DNA from 2 places in the Arthrobacter sp. 2MCAF15 genome. Region 2 is predicted to be linked to the other one. Evidence: riboswitches for the same ligand, from Rfam matches in the RefSeq annotation. Region 2 holds a riboswitch; the other holds the start of a gene.

Region 1 (10,592 bases), on a different contig from region 2:
GCCCGGCTGGGCCAGGCCGACGAGCGCATTCAGGTTGGCGCCGTCGACGTAGACCTGCCCGCCGGCCGCATGCACGGAGTCGCACACCTCGCGGACGTCGGCGTCGTACACCCCGTGGGTGGAGGGGTAGGTGATCATGATGGCGGACAGGGCGTCCTTGTTGGCCTCGATCTTGGCGTTGAGGTCCGTGTGGTCGATCGTGCCGTCGGAGGCGGTGGCCACGACGACGACCTTCATGCCGGCGAGCACGGCCGAGGCCGCGTTGGTGCCGTGGGCGGAGGCCGGGATCAGGCAGACGTTGCGCTGGGCGTCACCGCGGGAGAGGTGGTAGCCGCGGATGGCCAGCAGGCCGGCGAGTTCGCCCTGGGATCCGGCGTTGGGCTGGATCGAGACCTGGTCGTAGCCCGTGATTTCAGCAAGGTCAGCTTCGAGGCCGCTGATGAGTTCCCGCCACCCCTCGGTCTGGGAGTCCGGCGCGAAGGGGTGGATGGAGGCGAACTCCGGCCAGGAGATGGCTTCCATCTCGGCCGTTGCGTTCAGCTTCATGGTGCACGAACCCAGCGGGATCATGGTCCGGTCCAGGGCAAGGTCGCGGTCCGAGAGCTTGCGGATGTAGCGCAGCAGCTGCGTTTCGGAACGGTGCGTGTTGAAGACCGGGTGCTGCAGGAAGTCGGAGGTGCGCAGCACACCCTCGGGCAGCTCGAAGCCCTTGGCCTCCACCACCGGACCGGCGCCAAAGGCGACAACCACCGCGGAAAGGACCTCCGGCGTCGTGGTTTCATCGACTGACACGCCAACTGTGTCCGCGTCGATGAGCCGCAGGTTGATGCCGCGGGCCTCGGCGGCGGCGATGACCTTGGCGGCCTTGCCGGGCACGCGGACCGTGAGGGTGTCGAAGAAGGAGTCGCTCGCCAGTTCGCGGCCGACGATCTTCAGCGTGGCGGCGAGGGCGCGGGCGTTGTTGTGGACGGTCTCGGCGATCGCCTTCAGCCCGTCCGGGCCATGGTAGACGGCGTAGAACGAGGACACGATGGCCAGCAGCGCCTGCGCGGTGCAGATGTTCGAGGTGGCCTTCTCCCGGCGGATATGCTGCTCGCGGGTCTGCAGGGCCAGGCGGTAGGCGGGGACGCCGGCGTTATCTTTGGAGACGCCCACGATGCGGCCGGGGAGCGTGCGTTCCATGCCCTCGCGGACCGCCATGTAGGCGGCGTGCGGGCCGCCGAAGAACAGCGGCACGCCAAGGCGCTGCGTGGAACCGACGGCGATGTCCGCGCCCTGCTCGCCCGGAGGGGTGATCAAGGTCAGGGCCAGAAGGTCCGCTGCCACGGTGACCAGGGCGCCGCGGCCTTTGGCCTCTGCGATCACGGCGGACTGGTCCCACACCCGGCCGGAAACGCCCGGCTGCTGCAGGACGACGCCGTTGATGTCCCCGGCGGGCAGTCCCTGGGAGAGGTCGGCGACCTCGACCTCGAAGCCCAATGCGTCGGCGCGGCCCCGCACAATGGCGATGGTCTGCGGGAGGCAGTCGGCGTCCAGGACCGTCTTGCCGTCGCGGGCACCTGCGTTCTGTCCTGCGGACTTATTTGCCCTGCGCATCAGGAGCACGGCTTCGGCGACGGCGGTGGCCTCGTCGAGGAGGGACGCGTTGGCGACCGGCAGCGCGGTGAGGTCCTGGACCATGGTCTGGAAGTTCAGCAGCGCCTCGAGCCGGCCCTGGGAGATCTCCGGCTGGTAGGGCGTGTAGGCCGTGTACCAGGCGGGGGCCTCGAGGATGTTGCGGCGGATGACCGGCGGCGTGACGGTGTCGTAATAGCCCTGGCCGATCATCTGCACGGCGGTCTTGTTCTTGGAAGCCAGCTTGCGCAGTTCGGCCAGCACCTGAACTTCGCTGAGGGCGCTGTCCAGGCTGAGCGGCTTTTCCTGGCGAATGGAAGCGGGGAGTGCATTGTCTACGAGGCCGTCTACGCTGTCGTAGCCGACGGCCTTGAGCATGGTGTCGATGTCTGTTTGGCGGCGCGCACCGATATGGCGGTCTGCGAACGTGGACGGGGACGACTGAATCGTCATGAGGAACTCCATAATTCAGGTGGCACAGAGTGCCACGATGATTCGGGTTCCTCCCCGCTCTGTATTGGACCTGAGAGTTTCCGCGTTGCCTGCTGTTAGCAGGCGCCACTTGCACCGTCGGTGAGCCCGGTTTCCCGGACTGCTTTCCAGAGTTGCCTTGCCGCGGCGGTACGTGGGCCTGAGAGATTCCTGGGGAGGATTTGCTCCTACGGCGCCTGCTGAACGTACCGGCAGGACTCTCCCGCCGCAGATCATAAGCTGTGCCACTGGTGGGTGACACGGCTCACACGTTACTTGTTGCAGGGGCCGGTTGCAAGAGGTGGGTCCGTATGAGGCGTTGTTTGACGATAACAACCGCAGGCCGGTCCGCGTCCGCGAGGCTAGGCCAACTAGTCCGCCGGCCGGGGAGGTTCGTGGAGGCCGAATGCCGAGCCTCGGAGGTACGGCACGGCACCGGAGTCGCCGGAAGCGGACGACGGCGGAAAAGTCCCGCCGTCGTCCGCTTGCCGTTTGGTGCCCTTACAGTCTGTGATACTCCGGAGCTGCCCACCGGGCGGCCCCGGAATCGGCCTTGCTTGCCGGTTGGCCCGCGTACGTCCAGACACACGGCCGGCCGGCATCACTCGGGAGGAGCTGGCCCTCGTGCATCGAGATGCTCGCTCCGGCCGGGCTCTGCCAGACTCCGGTCAGTTCGCAGTGGGTGCCCGTGGCTTGACGCCGCGGCGCTGAGAGTTTGATGATCCTGCGTGCCCGTTTCTCGGCTACGGGAAATCTCTTCTTCACGATGACGCTCCTGGCCGTTCCCGGTAGGTGCTTTCGGGAACATCAGTGATGAACATGTGTCCGGGGGCGTGGCTGATGGCGAAGGCTGGCCTGGATGCCATCACTGCGCTCTGCGGTGTCACGCCGCAGGCCCAGAAAACCGGCACTTCCCCCGGCCGGATCTCCACCGCATCGCCGAAGTCGGGACGGTTGATGTCGGCAATGCCGAGGTCCCCGGGCGTCCCGACGTGAACCGGGCTGCCGTGAACCTTGGGCACCTCCGACGTCACCCTGATGGCCGTTTCGACCAGTTCGGGCGGCATCGGGCGCATGGAGACGACCATCGGTCCGTGGATTCGTCCGGCAGGGGTGCACTCGATGTTCGTGCGGTACATGGGGACGTTGCGGCCGGTTTCGGTGTGCCGGAGCGGGACGCCCGCGCTGGCGAGCGCGGCTTCGAAGGTGAAACTGCAGCCAATGAGGACGCCCACCATGTCATCACGCCAGACCGATGCGACGTCCGTGACTTCATCGGCAAGTTCGCCGTCCACCCACACCCGGTAGGCCGGGATGTCAGTGCGGATGTCCGCCCCCGCGGCGAGGACGCTCCCGTACTGTCCCGCCGGGATGACGTCGATGACGGGGCAGGCTTTGGGGTTGAGCCGGCAGAATTCGATGAATTCGTCGGCGTAGTCCGCCGTCACCGCTATCAGGTTTGCCTGGGTGTAGCCATCGCCCCATCCGGAGGTGGGGGTGACCAGGCCGTTGCGGAACTTCAGGCGCGCATCGGAGGGTGCCAGGTGTGCGTTGGCCTGGTTCATCGGGCCTCCACCAGCTCATTTACAGCCGGATCATTTTCCACCAGCTCAGTTGAAGGCTGCAGGTACTCCTGGTCCTCGGCAACGTCGGAGTCCCGGCCCAGGGCCAGGCCCACCAGGGTCAGGAGGCAGGCAACGCTGAGGTAGATGGCAACCGGGACCCAGCTGTTGAAGGTGCTCAGCAGGAGGGTGAACATGAACGGTGCGATAGCGCCACCGATGATTCCGGCGAAGGTGTAGGCCAGCGAACTGCCGGTGGAGCGGAGCCGCGGCGAGAACTGTTCAACAACGAAGGCCGCCTGGGGTCCGTACATAAACGAGTGGCAGAGCAGGCCCAGCACCGTTCCCACGATCAGCATGACCGGGGACCGACCTTCGAGGACGATGAAGAACAGGTACCCCCAGACGGCGGCGGCCACTGCGGCGATTGCGTAGACCAGCCGGCGGTTGATGTGGTCGGAGATGGCCCCGGCGAGCGGCATGGTGAAAATCTGGAGTGCCGAACCGATCAGGACGGCCACCAGCACTTGGCCGCGGTCGAAGCCAAGTTTCTGAATGCCGTAGGTGAGCATGAAGACGGTGCACAAAGCGTAGAGGACGTCCGGGCCGATGCGGCTGAGCATGGCTGCGATGAGGGGGCGGCGCTGGGTTGCCAGGACTTCGCGGATGGGGGACTTGGGCTTGTCTCCTTTGGCTTCCATGGCCTTGAAGATGGGGGTGTCTTCAAGCTTGAGCCGGATCCAGAGCCCGAAGGCCACCAGCAGGGCCGAGATCAGGAAGGCGATTCGCCAGCCGAAGTTCAGGAAATCCTCTTCGGACAGGGCCATGGTCAGGACGGCAAGCACGCCGTTGGCCATCAGGTTGCCGGCGGGCGGGCCGATCTGCGCGGCGGATGCCCAGAAGCCGCGGCGGTTCGGGTCACCGAATTCACTGGAGAGCAGCACTGCCCCGCCCCACTCGCCGCCGACGCCGACACCCTGCGCGAAGCGAAGGAAGACCAGGATGGCGGGGGCAATGATGCCGATGCTGCCGTACGTGGGCAGCAGGCCGATGAGGAACGTGGCGGCGCCGATCAGCATGAGCGTGATGACCAGGATCTTCTTGCGGCCGATCTCGTCGCCGAGCCGACCGAAGATGATGCCGCCGACGGGCCGGGAAATGTAGCCCACGGCGTAGGTGGAGAAGGCCAACAGGGTGCCCGTGACAGGGTCCGAGGCCGGGAAGAAGATCAGCGGGAAAACGATCGCAGCCGCGGCGGAGTAGACAGCGAAGTCATAGAACTCCAGTGCGGTTCCGGTCAGGCTGGCCGCGAATGCCTTGTACATGCCCTTGCGCCCTACAAAGGGCTTCGGGTCAGCGGGGGCCGTTACGGATGAAGCGGCCATGTGTACCTCCATGAAGAGTGGGGATGTCAGCCAAGTGCGGGCGGCTGGTGTTGGTGCGCCTTTTCGGTCCGGGCCTGCGGCGATGCGGGTCGGGACCTTCGGGTGCGTGTGCGGCTACCGTGATGGGCTGCGGAAGTCGGGACTGCGTTCAATTATTAGGATCAATTGTTGGATTGTTGAACAATCCGAATTGTTGAACAATTTACGCGACGCAGGTCACATCGTCAAGGGGTCGAGGGTGTTGCGCTCGTCGCGGCAGCCACCGGGTATAGCCGGATTTAAGGCGCCGAAGCGCTGCCTCAAGGCCTCAGGCCGCGTTCTCAGGGCACCGCGGCTGTGCTGGTTTCAGGGCTGCATGAACGGCGACGGCGGGACCACCCGCCGTCGTCGTCTTATTTTTTGTGGTTCTGAGTTTCTTGAGGTTCTGGTTTCTTGAGCTGGGAGTGTCTACCCCGGAGGCGGAAGGGCGGCATAGCTATGGGGCATCGAATGAGGATTGGTCGGCCGGTCCTCGTCGGAGGAGGTGGGCTCCCTGGTGTCGTAACTGCGCGCCGTCTTCAGGTTCCGCGATCGCTTGTACAGACCCACGGCGACCAAACCGAGGCCAGCGGCTAGAAGCGCGAGTCCCAGGACGAACACAGCCGCCGCACCCTGTCCGGCGCTGCCCGAGAACACCTCAACCAGTGGCATCGGCAGCGTGAACAACGTGGCCACCAGCAATATCGAGCCCGCTGCGATTTGCCATGTTCCTTTGGACCGCATGGTTCCCCCCTCCATGTTTTGCGTGTCAGCCTTGCGGCCCAGTAAACCCGAAGGGTGCGTATTTAGATAGGGCCGCCTCCGGGTGCTGGGCCCGAGAAAGTCGCGGGCACCAGGCGCCGGGCCCGGCCTATCATGGGGATCACGGGACGAAATGTAAGCGGGGGCCGCTTGGCATGACCAGCGAACGCGAACGCAGTGACGCGCCAACGGGTGGCGTTGCGCTGGTGACCGGCGCGAGCCGCGGTGTCGGCCGGGGCATCGCGCTTGCCCTTCAGGCCGCGGGGTTCCGGGTTTATGGCACGGGCCGGTCGATCGAGCAGGCGGACCTCCCGCGGGAGATCGTGCGCCTGCGCTGCGACCATCTCAACGATGACGAGACCGCGCACGTGTTCGACACGATCCGGACCGAGGGCGGCCGCCTCGACCTGCTGGTCAATTGCGCCTGGGGCGGGTACGAGAAGATGATCGAAGGCGGCGCGTTCACGTGGCCGGCACCGTTCTGGGAGCAGGCGCCGCATCGCTGGACCGGCATGATGGACGCCGGAGTCCGCGCCGCATTTGTGTGTTCGGCGCACGCGGCGCGCATGATGACGCCGCGGCACCGCGGCCTGATCGTCAACATCAGCTTCTGGGCCGCGCAGCGCCACCTCGGCAACACGATCTACGGCATCGCCAAAGCGGCCACCGACAAGATGACCTCCGACATGGCCGTCGAGCTCAGACCGTTCGACATTCCGGTCATCTCGCTCTACCCCGGCCTGGTCCGCACCGAGGCGGTCCTGGCCGCGGCGGAAAGCGGTGCATTCGATCTCTCGACCAGCGAAAGCCCCGAGTTCATCGGCCGGGTGATCAATGCGCTGTTCCATGATCCGGACCTGATGACGCGGACCGGCCAGGTGCTCATCGCCGCTGCGGTGGCAAAGGAGTTCGGCGTCCTGGACATCGACGGAAAATCGCCGCCGGCGCTGACGCTTGCGGACATCTAGGCAGCTGGGGTGGACGACGGCGGGACGTGCCGCCGTCGGGTTCCCGGGGAGCCGCACGGGCCTCGGGCTGGTGGCCGGAAACCCGTGCCCGGGTGCGATCCCAGTGCAGAGGGGGCGTCTTTCATTGGGTGAGCCTTTCATTGGATGAGGAGCGGCCGCATGATAGGCGCATGACCCCCATCGCATCAGCCGACGAATCCGCCGTTGCGAAAGCCCACCGCGAACTCGAAGCTGCCGGCGTCCGCACCGTGATCGGCACGGTGGTGAATGCTTCGGGCATCACGCTGGCCAAGAGCGTTCCGCTGGCGCGGCTCAAAATCTTCCACGAATCCGGGATGGGCGCCGCCCCCGTCTGGCATGTCTTCACCATCGACGGCGGGATAGCGTTCACGGACAGCATCACCACGGTCGGCGATATGCGCCTGAAGATCGACATCGCGGGACTCCGTGTCCTGCCCGGCGGCCGGGCATGGGCACCGGCCCGCCTTTTCGAACAGGATGGAGCCGCCTCTCCGGCCTGTGCCCGCGGTTGCCTGGCCGACGTCGAGGGCAGCCTGGTCGAGGCCGGGTACCAGGCGCTCGTGGGCCACGAACTGGAATTCTTTCTCGTCGCCCCGGATGGTGCAGCGCTGGAAACCGCGCCCTGGGTTCCGTACGGGGCAACCGGCCTCCTGGACCGATCGGAATTCCTCGATGACCTGCTCTCAGCGCTGAACCAGGCCGGGCTTCCCCTGGAGCAGCTTCACGCCGAGTACGGCAGGAACCAGTTCGAGTTTTCCCTTCCCCCGGCCCCGCCGGTCCAGTCCGCGGACACGGTGGTCCTTGCCAGGATTATCGTGGGCATCGTCGCCAGGGCCCACGGCATGATGGCCTCGTTCTCGCCGTCGCCCTTTCCCGGCAGCGTTGGAAACGGCGCCCACCAGCACTTTTCGCTCCGAAGGAACGGAGTGCCGCTGTTCTCCGGCGGCAGCGGACCGCACGGCATCTCCGCCGAGGGAGGCGCTGCCATTGGCGGAATCATCGCAGGGCTCCCGGATGTCCAGGGTTTCCTCACGGGGTCAGTTTTGTCCGGAAGCCGGTTGGCGCCCGGCACGTGGTCGGGTGCCTACTTGTGCTGGGGCCTGGAAAACCGGGAAGCCTCGGTGCGCTTTCTGAACGAGGGCCAGGGCAATCCGCACGGAGCCAACGTCGAGGTGAAAATCGTCGACCCGTCGGCGAACGTGTATCTGGCCTCCGCAGCCATCCTTGCCCTCGCCCTTGACGGCATCCGCGGCAAAAGCGGGCTTCCGGCAGAGATCCCGGGTGACCCCGGACGGCTTTCGGAAAACGAACGGCACCAGGCAAACGTCCGGCTGCTCTCAAACTCCCCCGCCGCCATCATCGACACCCTGGACAACTCAAGCCTTGCCCGCAGGCTTCTCGGAGACGCCGTCGTCGACGCCACGGTGGCTGTCCGGCGCTACGAACAGCGCATCGCAGCCGAACTCACGCCGGACGAGCTCGCCGAACGCTTTCGACTTGCCTGGTCGATCTGATGGCGGGCGGTGACTTCCCGGACTTTGTCGAACACGTCAGCCTCGTCGATCACCACGTGCATGGCGCGTTTCACGCCGACGGTGATGAGGCACGCTTTCAGAACTCGCTGAACGAAGGGAACACCGAACCACTGGCCAACCCCGGGGACGCCTACAACACACAAATCGGGCTCGCCATCCGGCGCTGGTGCAGCGGCATTCTTGATCTGCCCCGGCACGCCTCACCGGCGGAGTACTGGAGCCGGCGCGCCGAGCTAGGAGAACTCGAGGTCAGCCGGCGTATGACCCGCGCTGCCGGGGTGAGCGACTGGCTGATCGACACAGGACTGGACGCCGCTGACTACCTCGGCATGGCCGGCATGGCCGAGGTCTCCGGCGCGCGCACCCACGAGATCGTTCGGCTGGAACTGCTCGCCGAGTCGCTGATCCGGGAGATTGCCAACCCGGCAGACTACGTCGACGAGTTCGGCCAGCGGCTCCACGAACTCACGCGCACCGCCGTGGGCGTCAAAACCGTTCTCGCCTACCGGGCAGGATTCGACCAGGACCTCAACCGGCCAGCACCGGCGGCGGTCACTGAGGCAGCCCGCCGCTGGCAGCAGACCCCGCGCGCCGGCACCAAGGCGAGGCTCACCGACGTGACACTCATTGCCCACGGGATCCATACGGCCGTGTCGATGAAGCTTCCCGTGCAGTTCCATGTCGGATTCGGCGACCGAGACCTGGACCTCCACAAGACCAATCCCCTGTACCTCCTGGACTTTCTCCGGTCCGCCGAAGTCCGGGACACACCCATCATGCTGCTCCACTGCTATCCGTTCGAGCGCGAAGCAGGCTACCTGGCCCATGCCTTTGAGAACGTCTACATCGACGTGGGCCTCGCCGTGAACTACACCGGGTCACGGAGCCGGGATCTGGTGGCCCGCTCCTTCGAACTGGCCCCCTTCACCAGGATCCTGTACTCCTCCGACGCCCTCGGCCCGGCCGAACTTCACTACCTCGGGGCGAGGCTGTGGCGCAACGCAATCGCCAAGGTAGTAGGCGGATGGATCGACGACGACGACTGTTCGGAGGCAGACGCCCGCAGGATCGTGCAACTCGTCGCGCGCGAGAACGCCCGCCGCGTGTACGCGCTCCCCTGAGCAGCCGCCGTCCGGTGTCTAGCTTGGCTAGCCGTTGAATTCGGCCGGGTGCGGGCCGGTGCGGCCGTCCCGTTCGAGTCCGTCCACAACGGCCAGCTCATCCGCGGACAGATCGAAGCCGAACACGTCCAGGTTGTCGCTGATCCGCGACGGCGTGACCGATTTGGGAATGATGATCCGTCCCTGCTGCAGGTGCCAGCGCAGGATCACCTGCGCCGGGCTCCGGCCGTGCCGGGACGCGATATCAAGGATGGCCGGATCCTCGAGGAGGGCTCCCTGGGCCAGCGGGCTCCAGGCCTCGGTGGCGATTCCGTAGGCGGCGTTGAAGGCACCGATATCCCGCTGCTGCAGGGCCGGGTGCAGCTCCACCTGGTTGACCGCCGGCACCGTACCGCCGAGGTCGATGAGCGTCTGCAGGTGTTCGGGCAGGAAATTGGAAACGCCGATCGCCCGGACCTGGCCGTCGGCCAGCAGCTTCTCCAGGGCCAGCCAGGAGTCCGCGTATTTGCCCAGCCCGGGAGCGGGCCAGTGGATCAGGTACAGGTCAAGGTAGTCCAGGCCGAGCTTGTCCAGGCTGGACTCGTAGGCCGCGAGGGTGGCGTCGTAGCCGAGATCTTCGATCCAAAGCTTGGAGGTGATGAACAATTCGTCGCGGGCAATCCCGGATTCCGCCAGCGCACGGCCGGTGCCGGCCTCGTTGCCGTAGATCGCGGCGGTATCGATGCTCCGGTAGCCGGCGGCGAGAGCCGCGCTGACCGCGGCGGTGGTGTCGTCGTCGGACACCTGGAAGACACCGAAACCGAGCTGCGGCATCTGGACCCCGTTATTGAGCGTGACGGTGGGAATGGCGGTCATGGTTTCTCCTGAAGTCAGATCGGGTGACGGGGACGTCGGTGGCCAGCCGACGAAGTAGGGCGCGCACGCTAGTAATTGCAAGCGCTGTGTTTATTGTTGCACAAAGATATATAGCGCGCAAGCAACTACTTTCGACCACGGGCCGCCGTTCAGCCCCGCTATTCAGCCCAGTCGGCGTCGTCGTAGGGGCGCCCCCGGAAGTGGGCGCGGAGGTACTCCCCCACCACGGCAGCCCCCAGGTCCCCGGTCTCGGGCGCCACCACCCGGCCGTCGATGCGGC
Region 2 (10,592 bases):
GACGAGCGCCTGCCAGAGGGCGGCGGCGTCGTCGTTCGCCACGAAGATCTCGAAGCCGTCTTCACCGGTGTAGCCGGTGCGGGCCAGCAGGAGGTCCTGGCTGGCGCCGCCGAACATGAAGGGGACGTCGACAGCGGCGTAGTACTTCAGGCCGGTGACGAGTTCGTGCTGCGCGGCGGGAACCAGGCGTAGCAGGATCTCCTGGGCTTTGGGACCCTGGACTGCGATCAGCGAGGTCTCGGCGGAGGCGTCTTGGACCGTGACGTCAAAGCCTGCAGCGCGCTCAGCCAGGGCAGCGGCAACGACCTTGGCGTTGCCCGCGTTGGGGACCACGAGGAACTTCTGCTCGCCGCGGCGGTAGGTGATGAGGTCGTCGATGATGCCGCCGTCCTCGTTGCAGATCAGCGAGTACTTGGCTTTGCCAATGGCCATCGCGGAGATCTTGCCCACCAGTGCGTAGTCCAGGAAGGCTGCGGCGTCCGGACCGGTGACCCAGACTTCGCCCATGTGGGAGAGGTCGAACAGGCCCGCGGACATGCGGACGGCGTGGTGCTCGGCGAGTTCGGAGCTGTACTTCAGCGGCATCTGCCAGCCGCCGAAGTCGGTGAAGGAGGCGCCGAGCTTCTTGTGTTCTTCGTAAAGTGCCGTGTAATTCTCAGTCATCGTTGGCTGTCCTTACTTGTTTGAGCCGGAGTTGGCGGAGTCGTCGGAGTGGCCTGCTGTGTCTTCTTCGAAGGCTTCGAGGGGAGGGCAGGAGCAGATCAGGTTGCGGTCACCGGCCGCGCCGTCGATCCGGCCGACCGGCGGGAAGTACTTGTCCTGCTTGAGCGTGTGGACCGGGAAGACGGCCTGCTCGCGCGGGTACTCGCGGGTCCAGTCGGTGCTGATGACGGCGGCGGCGGTGTGCGGTGCGTTGCGCAGCGGGCTGTGCTCCACGGTGAAGTCGCCGTGGGCCACCTGGTCGATTTCGGCGCGGATGGCGACCATGGCCGTGATGAAGCGGTCGATCTCGCCGAGGTCCTCGGATTCGGTCGGCTCCACCATGAGGGTGCCTGCCACCGGGAACGCGAGCGTGGGGGCGTGGAAGCCGTAGTCGATCAGGCGCTTGGCCACGTCCTCGGCGGTCACTCCGGTCTTGGCCGTGAGTTCGCGCAGGTCCAGGATGCACTCGTGCGCCACGAGGCCGCCCTCGCCGGTGTACAGAACCGGGAAGGAGTCGTTCAGGCGGGCCGCGATGTAGTTCGCCGCGAGCAGGGCCGACTTGGTGGCCTCGGTGAGGCCCTGGCCGCCCATGAGCTTCACGTAGGCCCAGGAGATCGGCAGGACGCCGGCGGAGCCGTAGCGGGAGGCGGAGATCGGGGTTCCGTCGGCGCCGTTGGCCGGATCGGCTGCGTTGCCCGGCATGAACGGTGCCAGGTGGGCCTTGGCCGCGACCGGGCCGACGCCGGGTCCGCCGCCGCCGTGCGGGATGCAGAAGGTCTTGTGCAGGTTCAGGTGCGAGACGTCGCCGCCGAACTGGCCCGGCTGGGCCAGGCCGACGAGGGCGTTGAGGTTGGCGCCGTCGATGTAGACCTGGCCGCCGGCGGCGTGGATCGCGTCGCAGACCTCGCGGACGTCGGCGTCGTACACCCCGTGGGTGGAGGGGTAGGTGATCATGATGGCGGACAGGGCGTCCTTGTTGGCCTCGATCTTGGCGTTGAGGTCCATGTGGTCGATCGTGCCGTCGGAGGCGGTGGCCACGACGACGACCTTCATGCCGGCGAGCACGGCCGAGGCCGCGTTGGTGCCGTGGGCGGAGGCCGGGATCAGGCAGACGTTGCGCTGGGCCTCACCGCGGGAGAGGTGGTAGCCGCGGATGGCCAGCAGGCCCGCGAGTTCGCCCTGGGACCCGGCGTTGGGCTGGATGGAGACCTGGTCGTACCCGGTGATCTCGGTCAGCTGTGCTTCGAGGTCGTCGATCAGTTCGCGCCAGCCGGCGGTCTGCGAGTCCGGGGCGAACGGGTGGATGGAGGCGAACTCCGGCCAGGAGATGGCTTCCATCTCGGCCGTGGCGTTCAGCTTCATGGTGCACGAGCCCAGCGGGATCATGGTGCGGTCCAGGGCAAGGTCGCGGTCCGAGAGGCGGCGGATGTAGCGCAGCAGCTGGGTTTCGGAACGGTGGGTGTTGAACACCGGGTGCTGGAGGTAGTCGGAGGTCCGTTCGACGGCGGTGTCCAGGCCGAAGGAGGAGTCTGCTGCGTCAACGACGCTGGCCCCGAAGGCGGCGACGACGTCGGCGACGATGGCCGCCGTCGTGGCCTCATCGGCGGAGATGCCGACGGTGTCGGCGTCGATGGCGCGCAGGTTGACGCCCTTGGCGTCGGCGGCCGCGATGATCTCTGCGGCGCGGCCCGGCACGGAGACGGTGATGGTGTCGAAGAACGAGGTGTGCAGCACGTCGAGGCCGGCGGCCTTCAGGGACGCCGCGATGGTCCTGGCGTTGTTGTGGACGGTCTGGGCGATCGCCTTCAGCCCGTCGGGGCCGTGGTAGACGGCGTAGAAGGATGCCACGATGGCCAGCAGCGCCTGGGCGGTGCAGATGTTCGAGGTGGCCTTCTCACGGCGGATATGCTGCTCGCGGGTCTGCAGGGCCAGTCGGTAGGCGGGGACGCCCGCGTTGTCCTTGGAGACGCCTACGAGGCGGCCGGGCATGGAGCGTTCGAGCCCCTTCTGGACCGCCATGTAGGCCGCGTGCGGGCCGCCGAAGAACAGCGGCACGCCGAAGCGCTGGGCGGAGCCGACGGCGATGTCGGCGCCCTGCTCGCCCGGGGACGTGATGAGGGTCAGGGAGAGGAGGTCGGCCGCGACGGTGACGAGGGCGCCGCGTTCCTTGGCGTCGGCGATCACGGCGGTGTGGTCGAACACGCGGCCGGATACGCCGGGCTGCTGCAGGACGACGCCGTTGATGACCCCGGCGGGCAGGCCCTTGGAGAGGTCGGCGACCTCAACCTCGAAGCCGAGGGCCTCGGCGCGGCCCTTGACGATCGCGATGGTCTGCGGGAGGCAGTCGGCGTCGAGGACGGTCTTGCCGTCATGTGCGGCCTTGTTCTTGTTGGCGCGGCGCATCATCAGCACGGCCTCGGCGACGGCGGTGGCTTCGTCCAGCAGCGAGGCGTTGGCGATCGGCAGGCCGACGAGGTCCTGGACCATGGTCTGGAAGTTCAGCAGCGCCTCGAGCCGGCCCTGGGAGATTTCCGGCTGGTAGGGCGTGTAGGCGGTGTACCAGGCCGGGGCTTCGAGGATGTTGCGGCGGATTACCGGCGGGGTGAGGGTGTCGTAGTAGCCCTGCCCGATCATCTGCACTGCGGTCTTGTTTTTCGCCGCCAGCTTGCGCAGTTCGGCGAGGACTTCGACTTCGCTGAGGGCAGCGGCGAGCGCGAGGTCGGAGTCCTGGCGGATGTCCTTCGGAACGGCGGTGTCCACCAGGGCGTCGACGGTGTCGTAGCCGACAGCCTTCAGCATGGCGTCGACGTCGGCCTGGCGGCGGGCGCCGATGTGCCGGTCAACGAAGGACGTGGAGGCTGGGGTAACAGTCACAAGGAACTCCATAACTCAGGCGGCGCAGGGTACGCCACATTGATTCGGGTTCCTCCCCGCTCTGTATTGGACCTGAGAGTTTCCGCGCAGCCCGCATCAGGGGCTCCGCTTGCACCGTCGGTGAGCACAACGCGCTAAGGACGCACCTGCTACTTTCCAGAGATGCCTTGCCGCGGCGGTACGTGGGCCTGAGAGATTCCTGGGGAGGATTTGCTCCTACGGCGCCTGCTTGTACCTACTTGCAGGACTCTCCCGCCGCAGATCAAAGGCGTATTCAATTGGGGTGACAACAGTCACAGCACTCATTGTCCTATGCCGGGCGCGCGTCCGCAAACTCCCTCCCGGCGGCGGCCCCAAGTTACAGGTCCGGCCACGCGAGTTCGCCGCAGGCGTGCGGGGACGCCGTTTCGTTCCGGCGTAGTCGCAGGCTTCCGGCGTATTCGGCGAGCGGGGTCTCGGCGGCCGTCAGCGGCGCAGCTTCTCGACGGCGGCCAGGAGGCTCTCGACGTCGTCATTGACTTCCGGCGGCTGCCCGCCCGGCCCCCGGCCCAGCATGGCGTTGAAGTACAGCCCGTCCCCCATGTACAGGACGGCTTTCGCCATGGCGGGCCCGACGTCGGCGGCCAGCAGTTCCAGCCAGTTCGCCTGGGCGGCGGCGAAGCGGCGGAGGGTCTCCTGGTGCGCCACCTCGGCGAGCCTCGTGGCCGCGACGAACACCCGGTCCATGGGGGTGTCCGCCCACACCGAGGATTTGATGAAGTACACCGCCGCACCCTCGGGGGCCTCAGCCATGGCGGCAACATCGGCAGCGAGGTGCCCGTCCAGCCGCTCGAGCAGGACCGCGATCATCGCCTCCTTGGTCGGGAAGTGGTAGAGCAGGCCCCCCTTGGAGACTCCGGCCCGGCGCGCGACGGCGTCCAGCGTCGCGGCGCGTTCACCGACTTCGATGAGCAGGGATTCGAAGGCGTGGAGAACGGCCTCGCGGGCGACGGGTTTCCTGGGCATGCCTCCCATCATGCCTGTCCGGTGGCGCATTTCTTAACTGTACCGTCCAGACGGTATAGTTATGTTCCATGAGCATTCCGTCGATCACCGTCACCACCAGCACCCTGTCGGCCACCGGCCCCCGGGCCCCGTGGCGCGACTGGGTGGCGCTGGCCCTGCTGATGTTCCCTGTCCTGCTTGTGGCCGTGGACAACACCGCCTTGACGTTCGCCCTGCCCGCCATCGCCCGCAGCCTGGACGCCTCCGGCGTCGAACTGCTGTGGATCATCGACGCCTACCCCCTGGTTCTGGCCGGACTCCTGGTTGCGATGGGCAGCCTGGGTGACAGGATCGGCCGGCGCCGGCTGCTCTTCGTGGGCAGCGCAGGTTTTGCCGCGGTCTCGGCCTTGACGGCGTTCGCGCCGAGCGCCGAATGGCTGATCGCAGGCCGCGCCGGGCTTGGCCTCTTCGGCGCCATGCTCATGCCATCAACGCTTTCCCTGATCCGCAACATTTTCCCGCAGCCCAACCGGCGCAGATTGGCCGTGGCAATCTGGGCCGCAGGCTTCTCCGGCGGCGCCGCCCTCGGGCCGATTGCCGGCGGCTGGCTGGTGGAGCACTTCTGGTGGGGCGCCGTCCTGCTGGTCGCAGTGCCGATCATCCTGCCCCTGCTGCTGCTCGGTCCGGCATTGATCCCGGAGTCCCGCGACCCAAAGCCCGGACGCGTGGACGTGCCCAGCATCATCCTGTCCCTGCTGGTCATGGTGCCCGTTGTCTACGGGATCAAAACCCTCGCCACCCACGGGCCCTCGCTGGAGGCCTTCGCGAGCATCGGAGCCGGGCTGCTCATGGGCTACGTGTTCATCCGGCGCCAGCGCGCCCTGGCCAGAGGCCACAAGGCGGACCACAGCACGGCGCCCATGCTCGATGTCAGCCTCTTTGGCAACCGGGTCTTCAGCACCGCCATCACCGCCAACGTCCTGGCGCTGTTCTCCTTCAACGGCTTCATTCTCTTCCTGGCCCAGCACCTGCAACTGCTGGAGGGGCAGTCCCCCTCCGCCTCCGGTGTCGCCATGGTCCCGGCCCTCATCGCCACAGTCGTTGCCGGGCTGCTGGTGGTCCCCCTGGTGCGCAAGGTCCGGCCCGGCTTTGTGGTGGCCGGCGGCCTGCTGCTGAGCGCGGCGGGCTACTTCCTGGTGGCATTCGGCGACCACAGCCACGGCCCGTCACTGCTGCTGGCCGCGCTGCTGGTCCTCTGCCTGGGCGTGGGTGCCGCGGAGACGATCTCCAATGACCTGATCCTGGGCGCTGCGCCTGCGGACAAGTCGGGGGCCGCCGCCGCCATCTCCGAGACCGGCTATGAAGTGGGGTCCCTGCTGGGCACGGCGATCCTCGGCTCGATCCTCACGGCTTCTTACCAGGGCAACCTCCGGCTCCCCGCAGGCGTGTCCGAGCTCGCCCCGGCCTCTGCCACGAACCAGGCCGGCGAGACCCTCGCCGGCGCCGTGGAGCTCGCGGGGATGCTTCCGGCGCCGCTGGCAGAGGCGGTGACGGCGGCCGCGCGCACCGCCTTCGACTCGGGCGTACACATCACGGCCTCCATCGCCCTGGTCCTCATGTCCGGGGCGTGCGTGCTCGCCGCGGTCCTCCTGCGGAAGGTGCCGAAGGCAAGCTAGCAGCACCGGTTCCATCGCCGTCGGGCTCGAGTTCGACCGTGCTCAGCGCGACCGACATGCGTTGCCCTTCCAGGACCATTCCGTAGCTGAAAAACTCCAGCGTCCGGCGCCGGGAAAATACCCGACGCCGGACGCTGGAGTTTCGTGGGTGCGGCCTGGTGCTAGCAGGACCTACTTGCTGTCCGGAGTGGTCACGCTGGCGGTGGCCTTCATGGTCTCGGCACTGACCATCCAGGCGTACTGCTCAAACTTTGCGATGAACTCGTGCAGCAGATCGGCGGTGGTGGGGTCTTCATCGTCCACTTCGTCATGGACTTTGCGCATGGTGCCAACGGCCGCCTCCAGCGCTGCGACAATGCGTTCGATCGCGTCCTTCGTGCTGATCAGCCCCGCCGGAAACTCGGCCAGCGCGGTGGACTTGGAAACCGTGGAGTTTCGGCCGTCAGGGAGGGCGTGGAGGGCGCGCATGCGCTCGGCGAGGTCGTCCGCGAACCCGCGGGCGGCGTCGACGATCTCGTCCAGCTGGAGGTGAAGGTCCCGGAAGTTGGTCCCGACGATGTTCCAGTGCGCCTGCTTGCCCTGAACGTGGAGTTCGATCAGGTCCACCAGGACTGCCTGCAGGTTGGTCGTCAGTGTGGGTGTTGCTTTCATGCGTCCTCCTCGATAGAACCGGTGCGGTGGAGGCCGCGCGCGCCGCGTACTGGCGGCCCGGCCCATGCTTTCGACGCTACCGCAGGGCGGCGTCGGGCCGCGACGGTTCGGGGAGGAATTTCTCGATCAGCTTACTAAGCCGGCTTACTAACTGCTTCGGGGGCGGCTAGACGGCTTCGTTGAGGACCGGGCCGCGGGGGAACACGGCACGGGTGATGCCGCCGGATGTGGCCTCGGAGAGCTGGGTGAGGTAGTCGTTGCGGCGCCGCGGCGTAATCCTGGACTGGGGTTCGAACGGCTGCGCGGGGTCATCGGCGTAGTGCGCGGTCAGTCCGTCGCGCATCAGCCGGATGGCCTCCGAACGCTGCTGGGACACCGCAGCATGGGTGGATCCGAGTTCGGCGGCCAGGTCTTTGACCGTCCGGTCGCCGAAGTAGATCTCCTCCACGACGTAGCGCATCCGTTCCGGCAGGGATTTCACGGCGGCCCGCAGGTACTGGAGCCGTTCATCCGCGAGCACGGAGTGTTCCGGGGTGAGGGTCTCGGCGGCCAGGGTATCCACCACGGCCTCATCGAGGGGTGTCAGCGTGCGTGAGGCATCCGCGAGCGCGGCCTCCACAACGCTCTGCTGGACGCCAAGGGCGGAGGCGATCTCGTCCACTGTGGGCGTGCGGCCAAGGGCGGATGCCAGGGTTTCCTGGACGGACATGGTTTCCTTGATCCGCCGGCGGGCGGAGCGGGTGGCCCAGTCGCTGGCCCGCATCTCGTCCGCGAACGCGCCTAGGATGCGCCGGCGGGCGAACGCGCCAAAGGGGACCCCGAGGTCGGGATCGAACGAATCGGCCGACGTGATCAGGGCAATTGCACCGGCCGAGGCCAAATCATCGCGAGAAAGGTGTGACGCCTTCGAGCACAAATCTGAGACGAGATACCCCACCAGCGGAAGGTGCTGCGTGACCATCTCGTTGCGTTCCACGCGATTCAATACTGTGTCCCCCCATGAGACCGGATCCGAAGGGCTGTAGCCCTTAAAACGCCGAGAACCGCACCCAAACCGACCGGTACTCCCCCCATTGGAGTCAGCGTTCGCAAGCAGGGCGCAGCACCCATGGAGGAAACCTATCACCTGATCCCGGATCTGCGTGTACCCTCAGGGAAAAGCTTGGCAAAAAGTGCGGTACCCGCCCCGAAGCTGCGATTCAGGGGGCGGAAAGAGAATGGGGCCCATGAGCGCAAGTGATCTGTCCGCGGCGCTGTGGCAGGAGCGCCGGCAGCTGGAACTGCTCCTTTTCAGGCTGGAAACGCTACGGCTGCACGTCGGGGCCGGGAATGTGGAATGGCTGCGCCTCATGGCTTCCGAAATCGAAGCCGTGCTGGACCGTTTGCGCTTTGAAGGCCTGGCCCGGAGTGTCGAATCTGCCGTCGTCGCGGCCCAATGGGGTATGCCGGCACAAGCGACGCTGGTTGAACTGATTGCGGCCGCACCCGCCGGCCCCTGGGCCGAGATCCTGGGTGAGCATCTGGACGCCCTGCACGCACTTCTTGATCGGCTCGGCGCGGCCGCCCGCGTGAACGAAGAGGCACTGCGGCTCCTCCCCTTGCCGGGACGTCCCGGCCCGGCGGGCACCGCCGGACTGCTGGATCAGCTGGCCACTGGCGGAAACCTGGAGCGGGTCCTGGCCGTGGTCCGGCGCGCACCCCAGCCCGCCCTGGCCCAGTATCTGGGCGGGGAAAAGGACTGATCCGGGACCTGGCTTCAGCCCTTGGCGGAAGGTGCGGGCGGCAGGAGCCCGCGCAGCGCGTCCTCGGCCTCCGGGCCGGCTTCCGCCGCGGCGAGGTTCGCGGCCGCGATGGCTTCGATGACTTCCCGGCGCTGGATGGGCACGCCCCGGGGTGCCTCAATGCCTATCCGAACACCGTCGCCGCGGCCTTCCAGGACCGTGATGACGATGCCGTCGCCGATCATGATCTGTTCGCCCGGCTTGCGTGTAAGTACCAGCATCTTCTCAATCTACCCTTCACCGCGGGGAGCTTCGGACGATTCCCGCCGGTTCTGCCATGTCGGACCCGGACCGGCGGGACGGGCGTCGATCCAGCCCACGGGCAGGCCCAGGCCATTGACGCTTTCAGGCGACCCCGTCTCCGAGGCGCCGACCACCGCCACCGCGGCAACGTTGAGCTGGGCGGAGAGCACGCCGACCCAGCGCTTCGTGTCCTCATGCTTGCGTCCGGCATCGACCACCACCCAGACCTGGTCGGCGGAGAGCGCGGCCACGGACTGCACCCGGGCCAGGGCGTTGCGGGCTTTGCCGAGTCCGAACGCCACCAGGACGGTGCGCTCAGTCAGCACCGCGTGGGCGCGGGCGGCCGTGGCGCTTTGCCGCCCGTCAACGTGCAGGTGGCCATAGGCGGAAAGCTCGCCGGCGGTCCGGACATCCGCACCGCCCGCCGCCATGGACATGGCCAGGGCGGCATCCATGGCGTCCTCCCCCAGCCCGACCAGAACCACGAGATCGCCGACGCCGTTCAGCGGTGCGGGGGCAACCCCGGCATCCCCCGGCGCCCGGCCCGGCGCGGCGGCGGGAGTTGAAACTGGAATTGAGGCGGCGGGTGTTGGGGCAGCAGGACTTTGGGCAGCACGGTCGGCCGGCCCGGCGTAGCTTTCGGCGGGAACTCCGACGGCGGAAGCCGGGTCGGCGGCGGGAACTGGTTCCGCCGGGGTCCTGAGCCCGGCGCCGAGCTGCTCCAGGATCTCCGCAAAGTCCCGTGACTCGGTGGACACACCGGCGGCGGGCCGGTGCAGGCTCAGCTCGGCGGCGTCCGCCTCTTCCAGCAGTGCGGCGATGGCGGCGCCCTGAAAGTGATGGGACGGTCCGACGGCGGTCCTGGCCGCAGCAGGCGCGGCCGGCGGTCCGGTCTGGGCTGCGGGTGCGGGTGCGGGCGCCGCCGGTGCGGCGGCAGCGCCGGCGTCGCGCTCTCCGGCGTGGCCCTCTCCGGCGGGTCTGCCGGGGGGCGCCGTTTCGGTCCCGGCCAGGATGTCGGCGTCGGGCACTACCTCGCCGGTGACCACCTCATGTTTGGACATGATCTCGATCATTGCCTCGTAGCGGTCCTGGGCGAAGAGGCCGGCGATGCCGGGGCTGATGACGCGTTCGGCGGACACGATCCTGGCCGCGGGCCCGTACTGCTGCTCCGCCTTGCGGCGGATTTCCTCAAGCGAGGCTCCCTTAAGCCGATAGCGGTTCGGCATGGCGCACCACTCCTACTGTTTCGATCCGGACGTTGGCGGAGGTCACCTCGCGGTAGGACAACACGGGCACGGACCCCGGCTGGGCGCCCACGAGCCGGTGGATGGCCGGCCGGAGCGCCGGGGCGCACACGAGCACGGCCTGGCGGTTGGCGGCGGCCGCGGCGTCGACGGCGGAGCGCACCGAGCGCAGCACGGCGTCGAGCCTTTCCTGCCCCATGACGATCTGGCTGCCGCCTTCCGCGGGCCGCATGTCCTCGAGCATGTGTTGTTCCAGGACGGGGTCGATCATGATGACGTTGAGGACGGGGCCGTCCATGAACTTGGCCGTGAGGGCGGGGCCGAGGGCCTGCCGGGCGGCTTCCACGAGCGATTCCGGATCCGTGGAAATCTTGGCGCGCAGCGTGAGGGCCTCGTAGATCCGGGCGAGGTCGTTGATGGGGACCTGCTCGTCCAGG

The links. A riboswitch is a leader RNA that binds a small molecule or an ion and turns the genes downstream of it on or off. The one in region 2 is predicted to bind glycine.
Region 1: linked by a shared signal. The riboswitch ahead of gcvP (aminomethyl-transferring glycine dehydrogenase) and the one ahead of gcvP (aminomethyl-transferring glycine dehydrogenase) in region 2 are both predicted to bind glycine.

What each region holds. Positions count from the first base shown of each region.
Region 1 is NZ_JBFRGZ010000017.1:2,448-13,039, forward strand. Features, by position in the region: gene gcvP (aminomethyl-transferring glycine dehydrogenase) at 1-2,079, opposite strand, end outside; glycine riboswitch at 2,117-2,222, opposite strand; glycine riboswitch at 2,224-2,321, opposite strand; gene AB4089_RS17470 (putative hydro-lyase) at 2,847-3,650, opposite strand; gene AB4089_RS17475 (MFS transporter) at 3,647-5,032, opposite strand; gene AB4089_RS17480 (SDR family NAD(P)-dependent oxidoreductase) at 5,968-6,780, shown strand; gene AB4089_RS17485 (glutamine synthetase family protein) at 6,951-8,315, shown strand; gene AB4089_RS17490 (amidohydrolase family protein) at 8,315-9,457, shown strand; gene AB4089_RS17495 (aldo/keto reductase) at 9,485-10,312, opposite strand; gene AB4089_RS17500 (vWA domain-containing protein) at 10,471-10,592, opposite strand, start outside.
Region 2 is NZ_JBFRGZ010000020.1:1,518-12,109, forward strand. Features, by position in the region: gene gcvT (glycine cleavage system aminomethyltransferase GcvT) at 1-663, opposite strand, end outside; gene gcvP (aminomethyl-transferring glycine dehydrogenase) at 676-3,588, opposite strand; glycine riboswitch at 3,628-3,741, opposite strand; glycine riboswitch at 3,743-3,841, opposite strand; gene AB4089_RS19130 (TetR/AcrR family transcriptional regulator) at 4,042-4,581, opposite strand; gene AB4089_RS19135 (MFS transporter) at 4,650-6,236, shown strand; gene AB4089_RS19140 (Dps family protein) at 6,408-6,887, opposite strand; gene AB4089_RS19145 (sigma-70 family RNA polymerase sigma factor) at 7,054-7,872, opposite strand; gene AB4089_RS19150 (flagellar protein FlgN) at 8,114-8,629, shown strand; gene AB4089_RS19155 (carbon storage regulator) at 8,644-8,889, opposite strand; gene AB4089_RS19160 (hypothetical protein) at 8,899-10,137, opposite strand; gene AB4089_RS19165 (flagellar biosynthesis protein FlhA) at 10,115-10,592, opposite strand, start outside.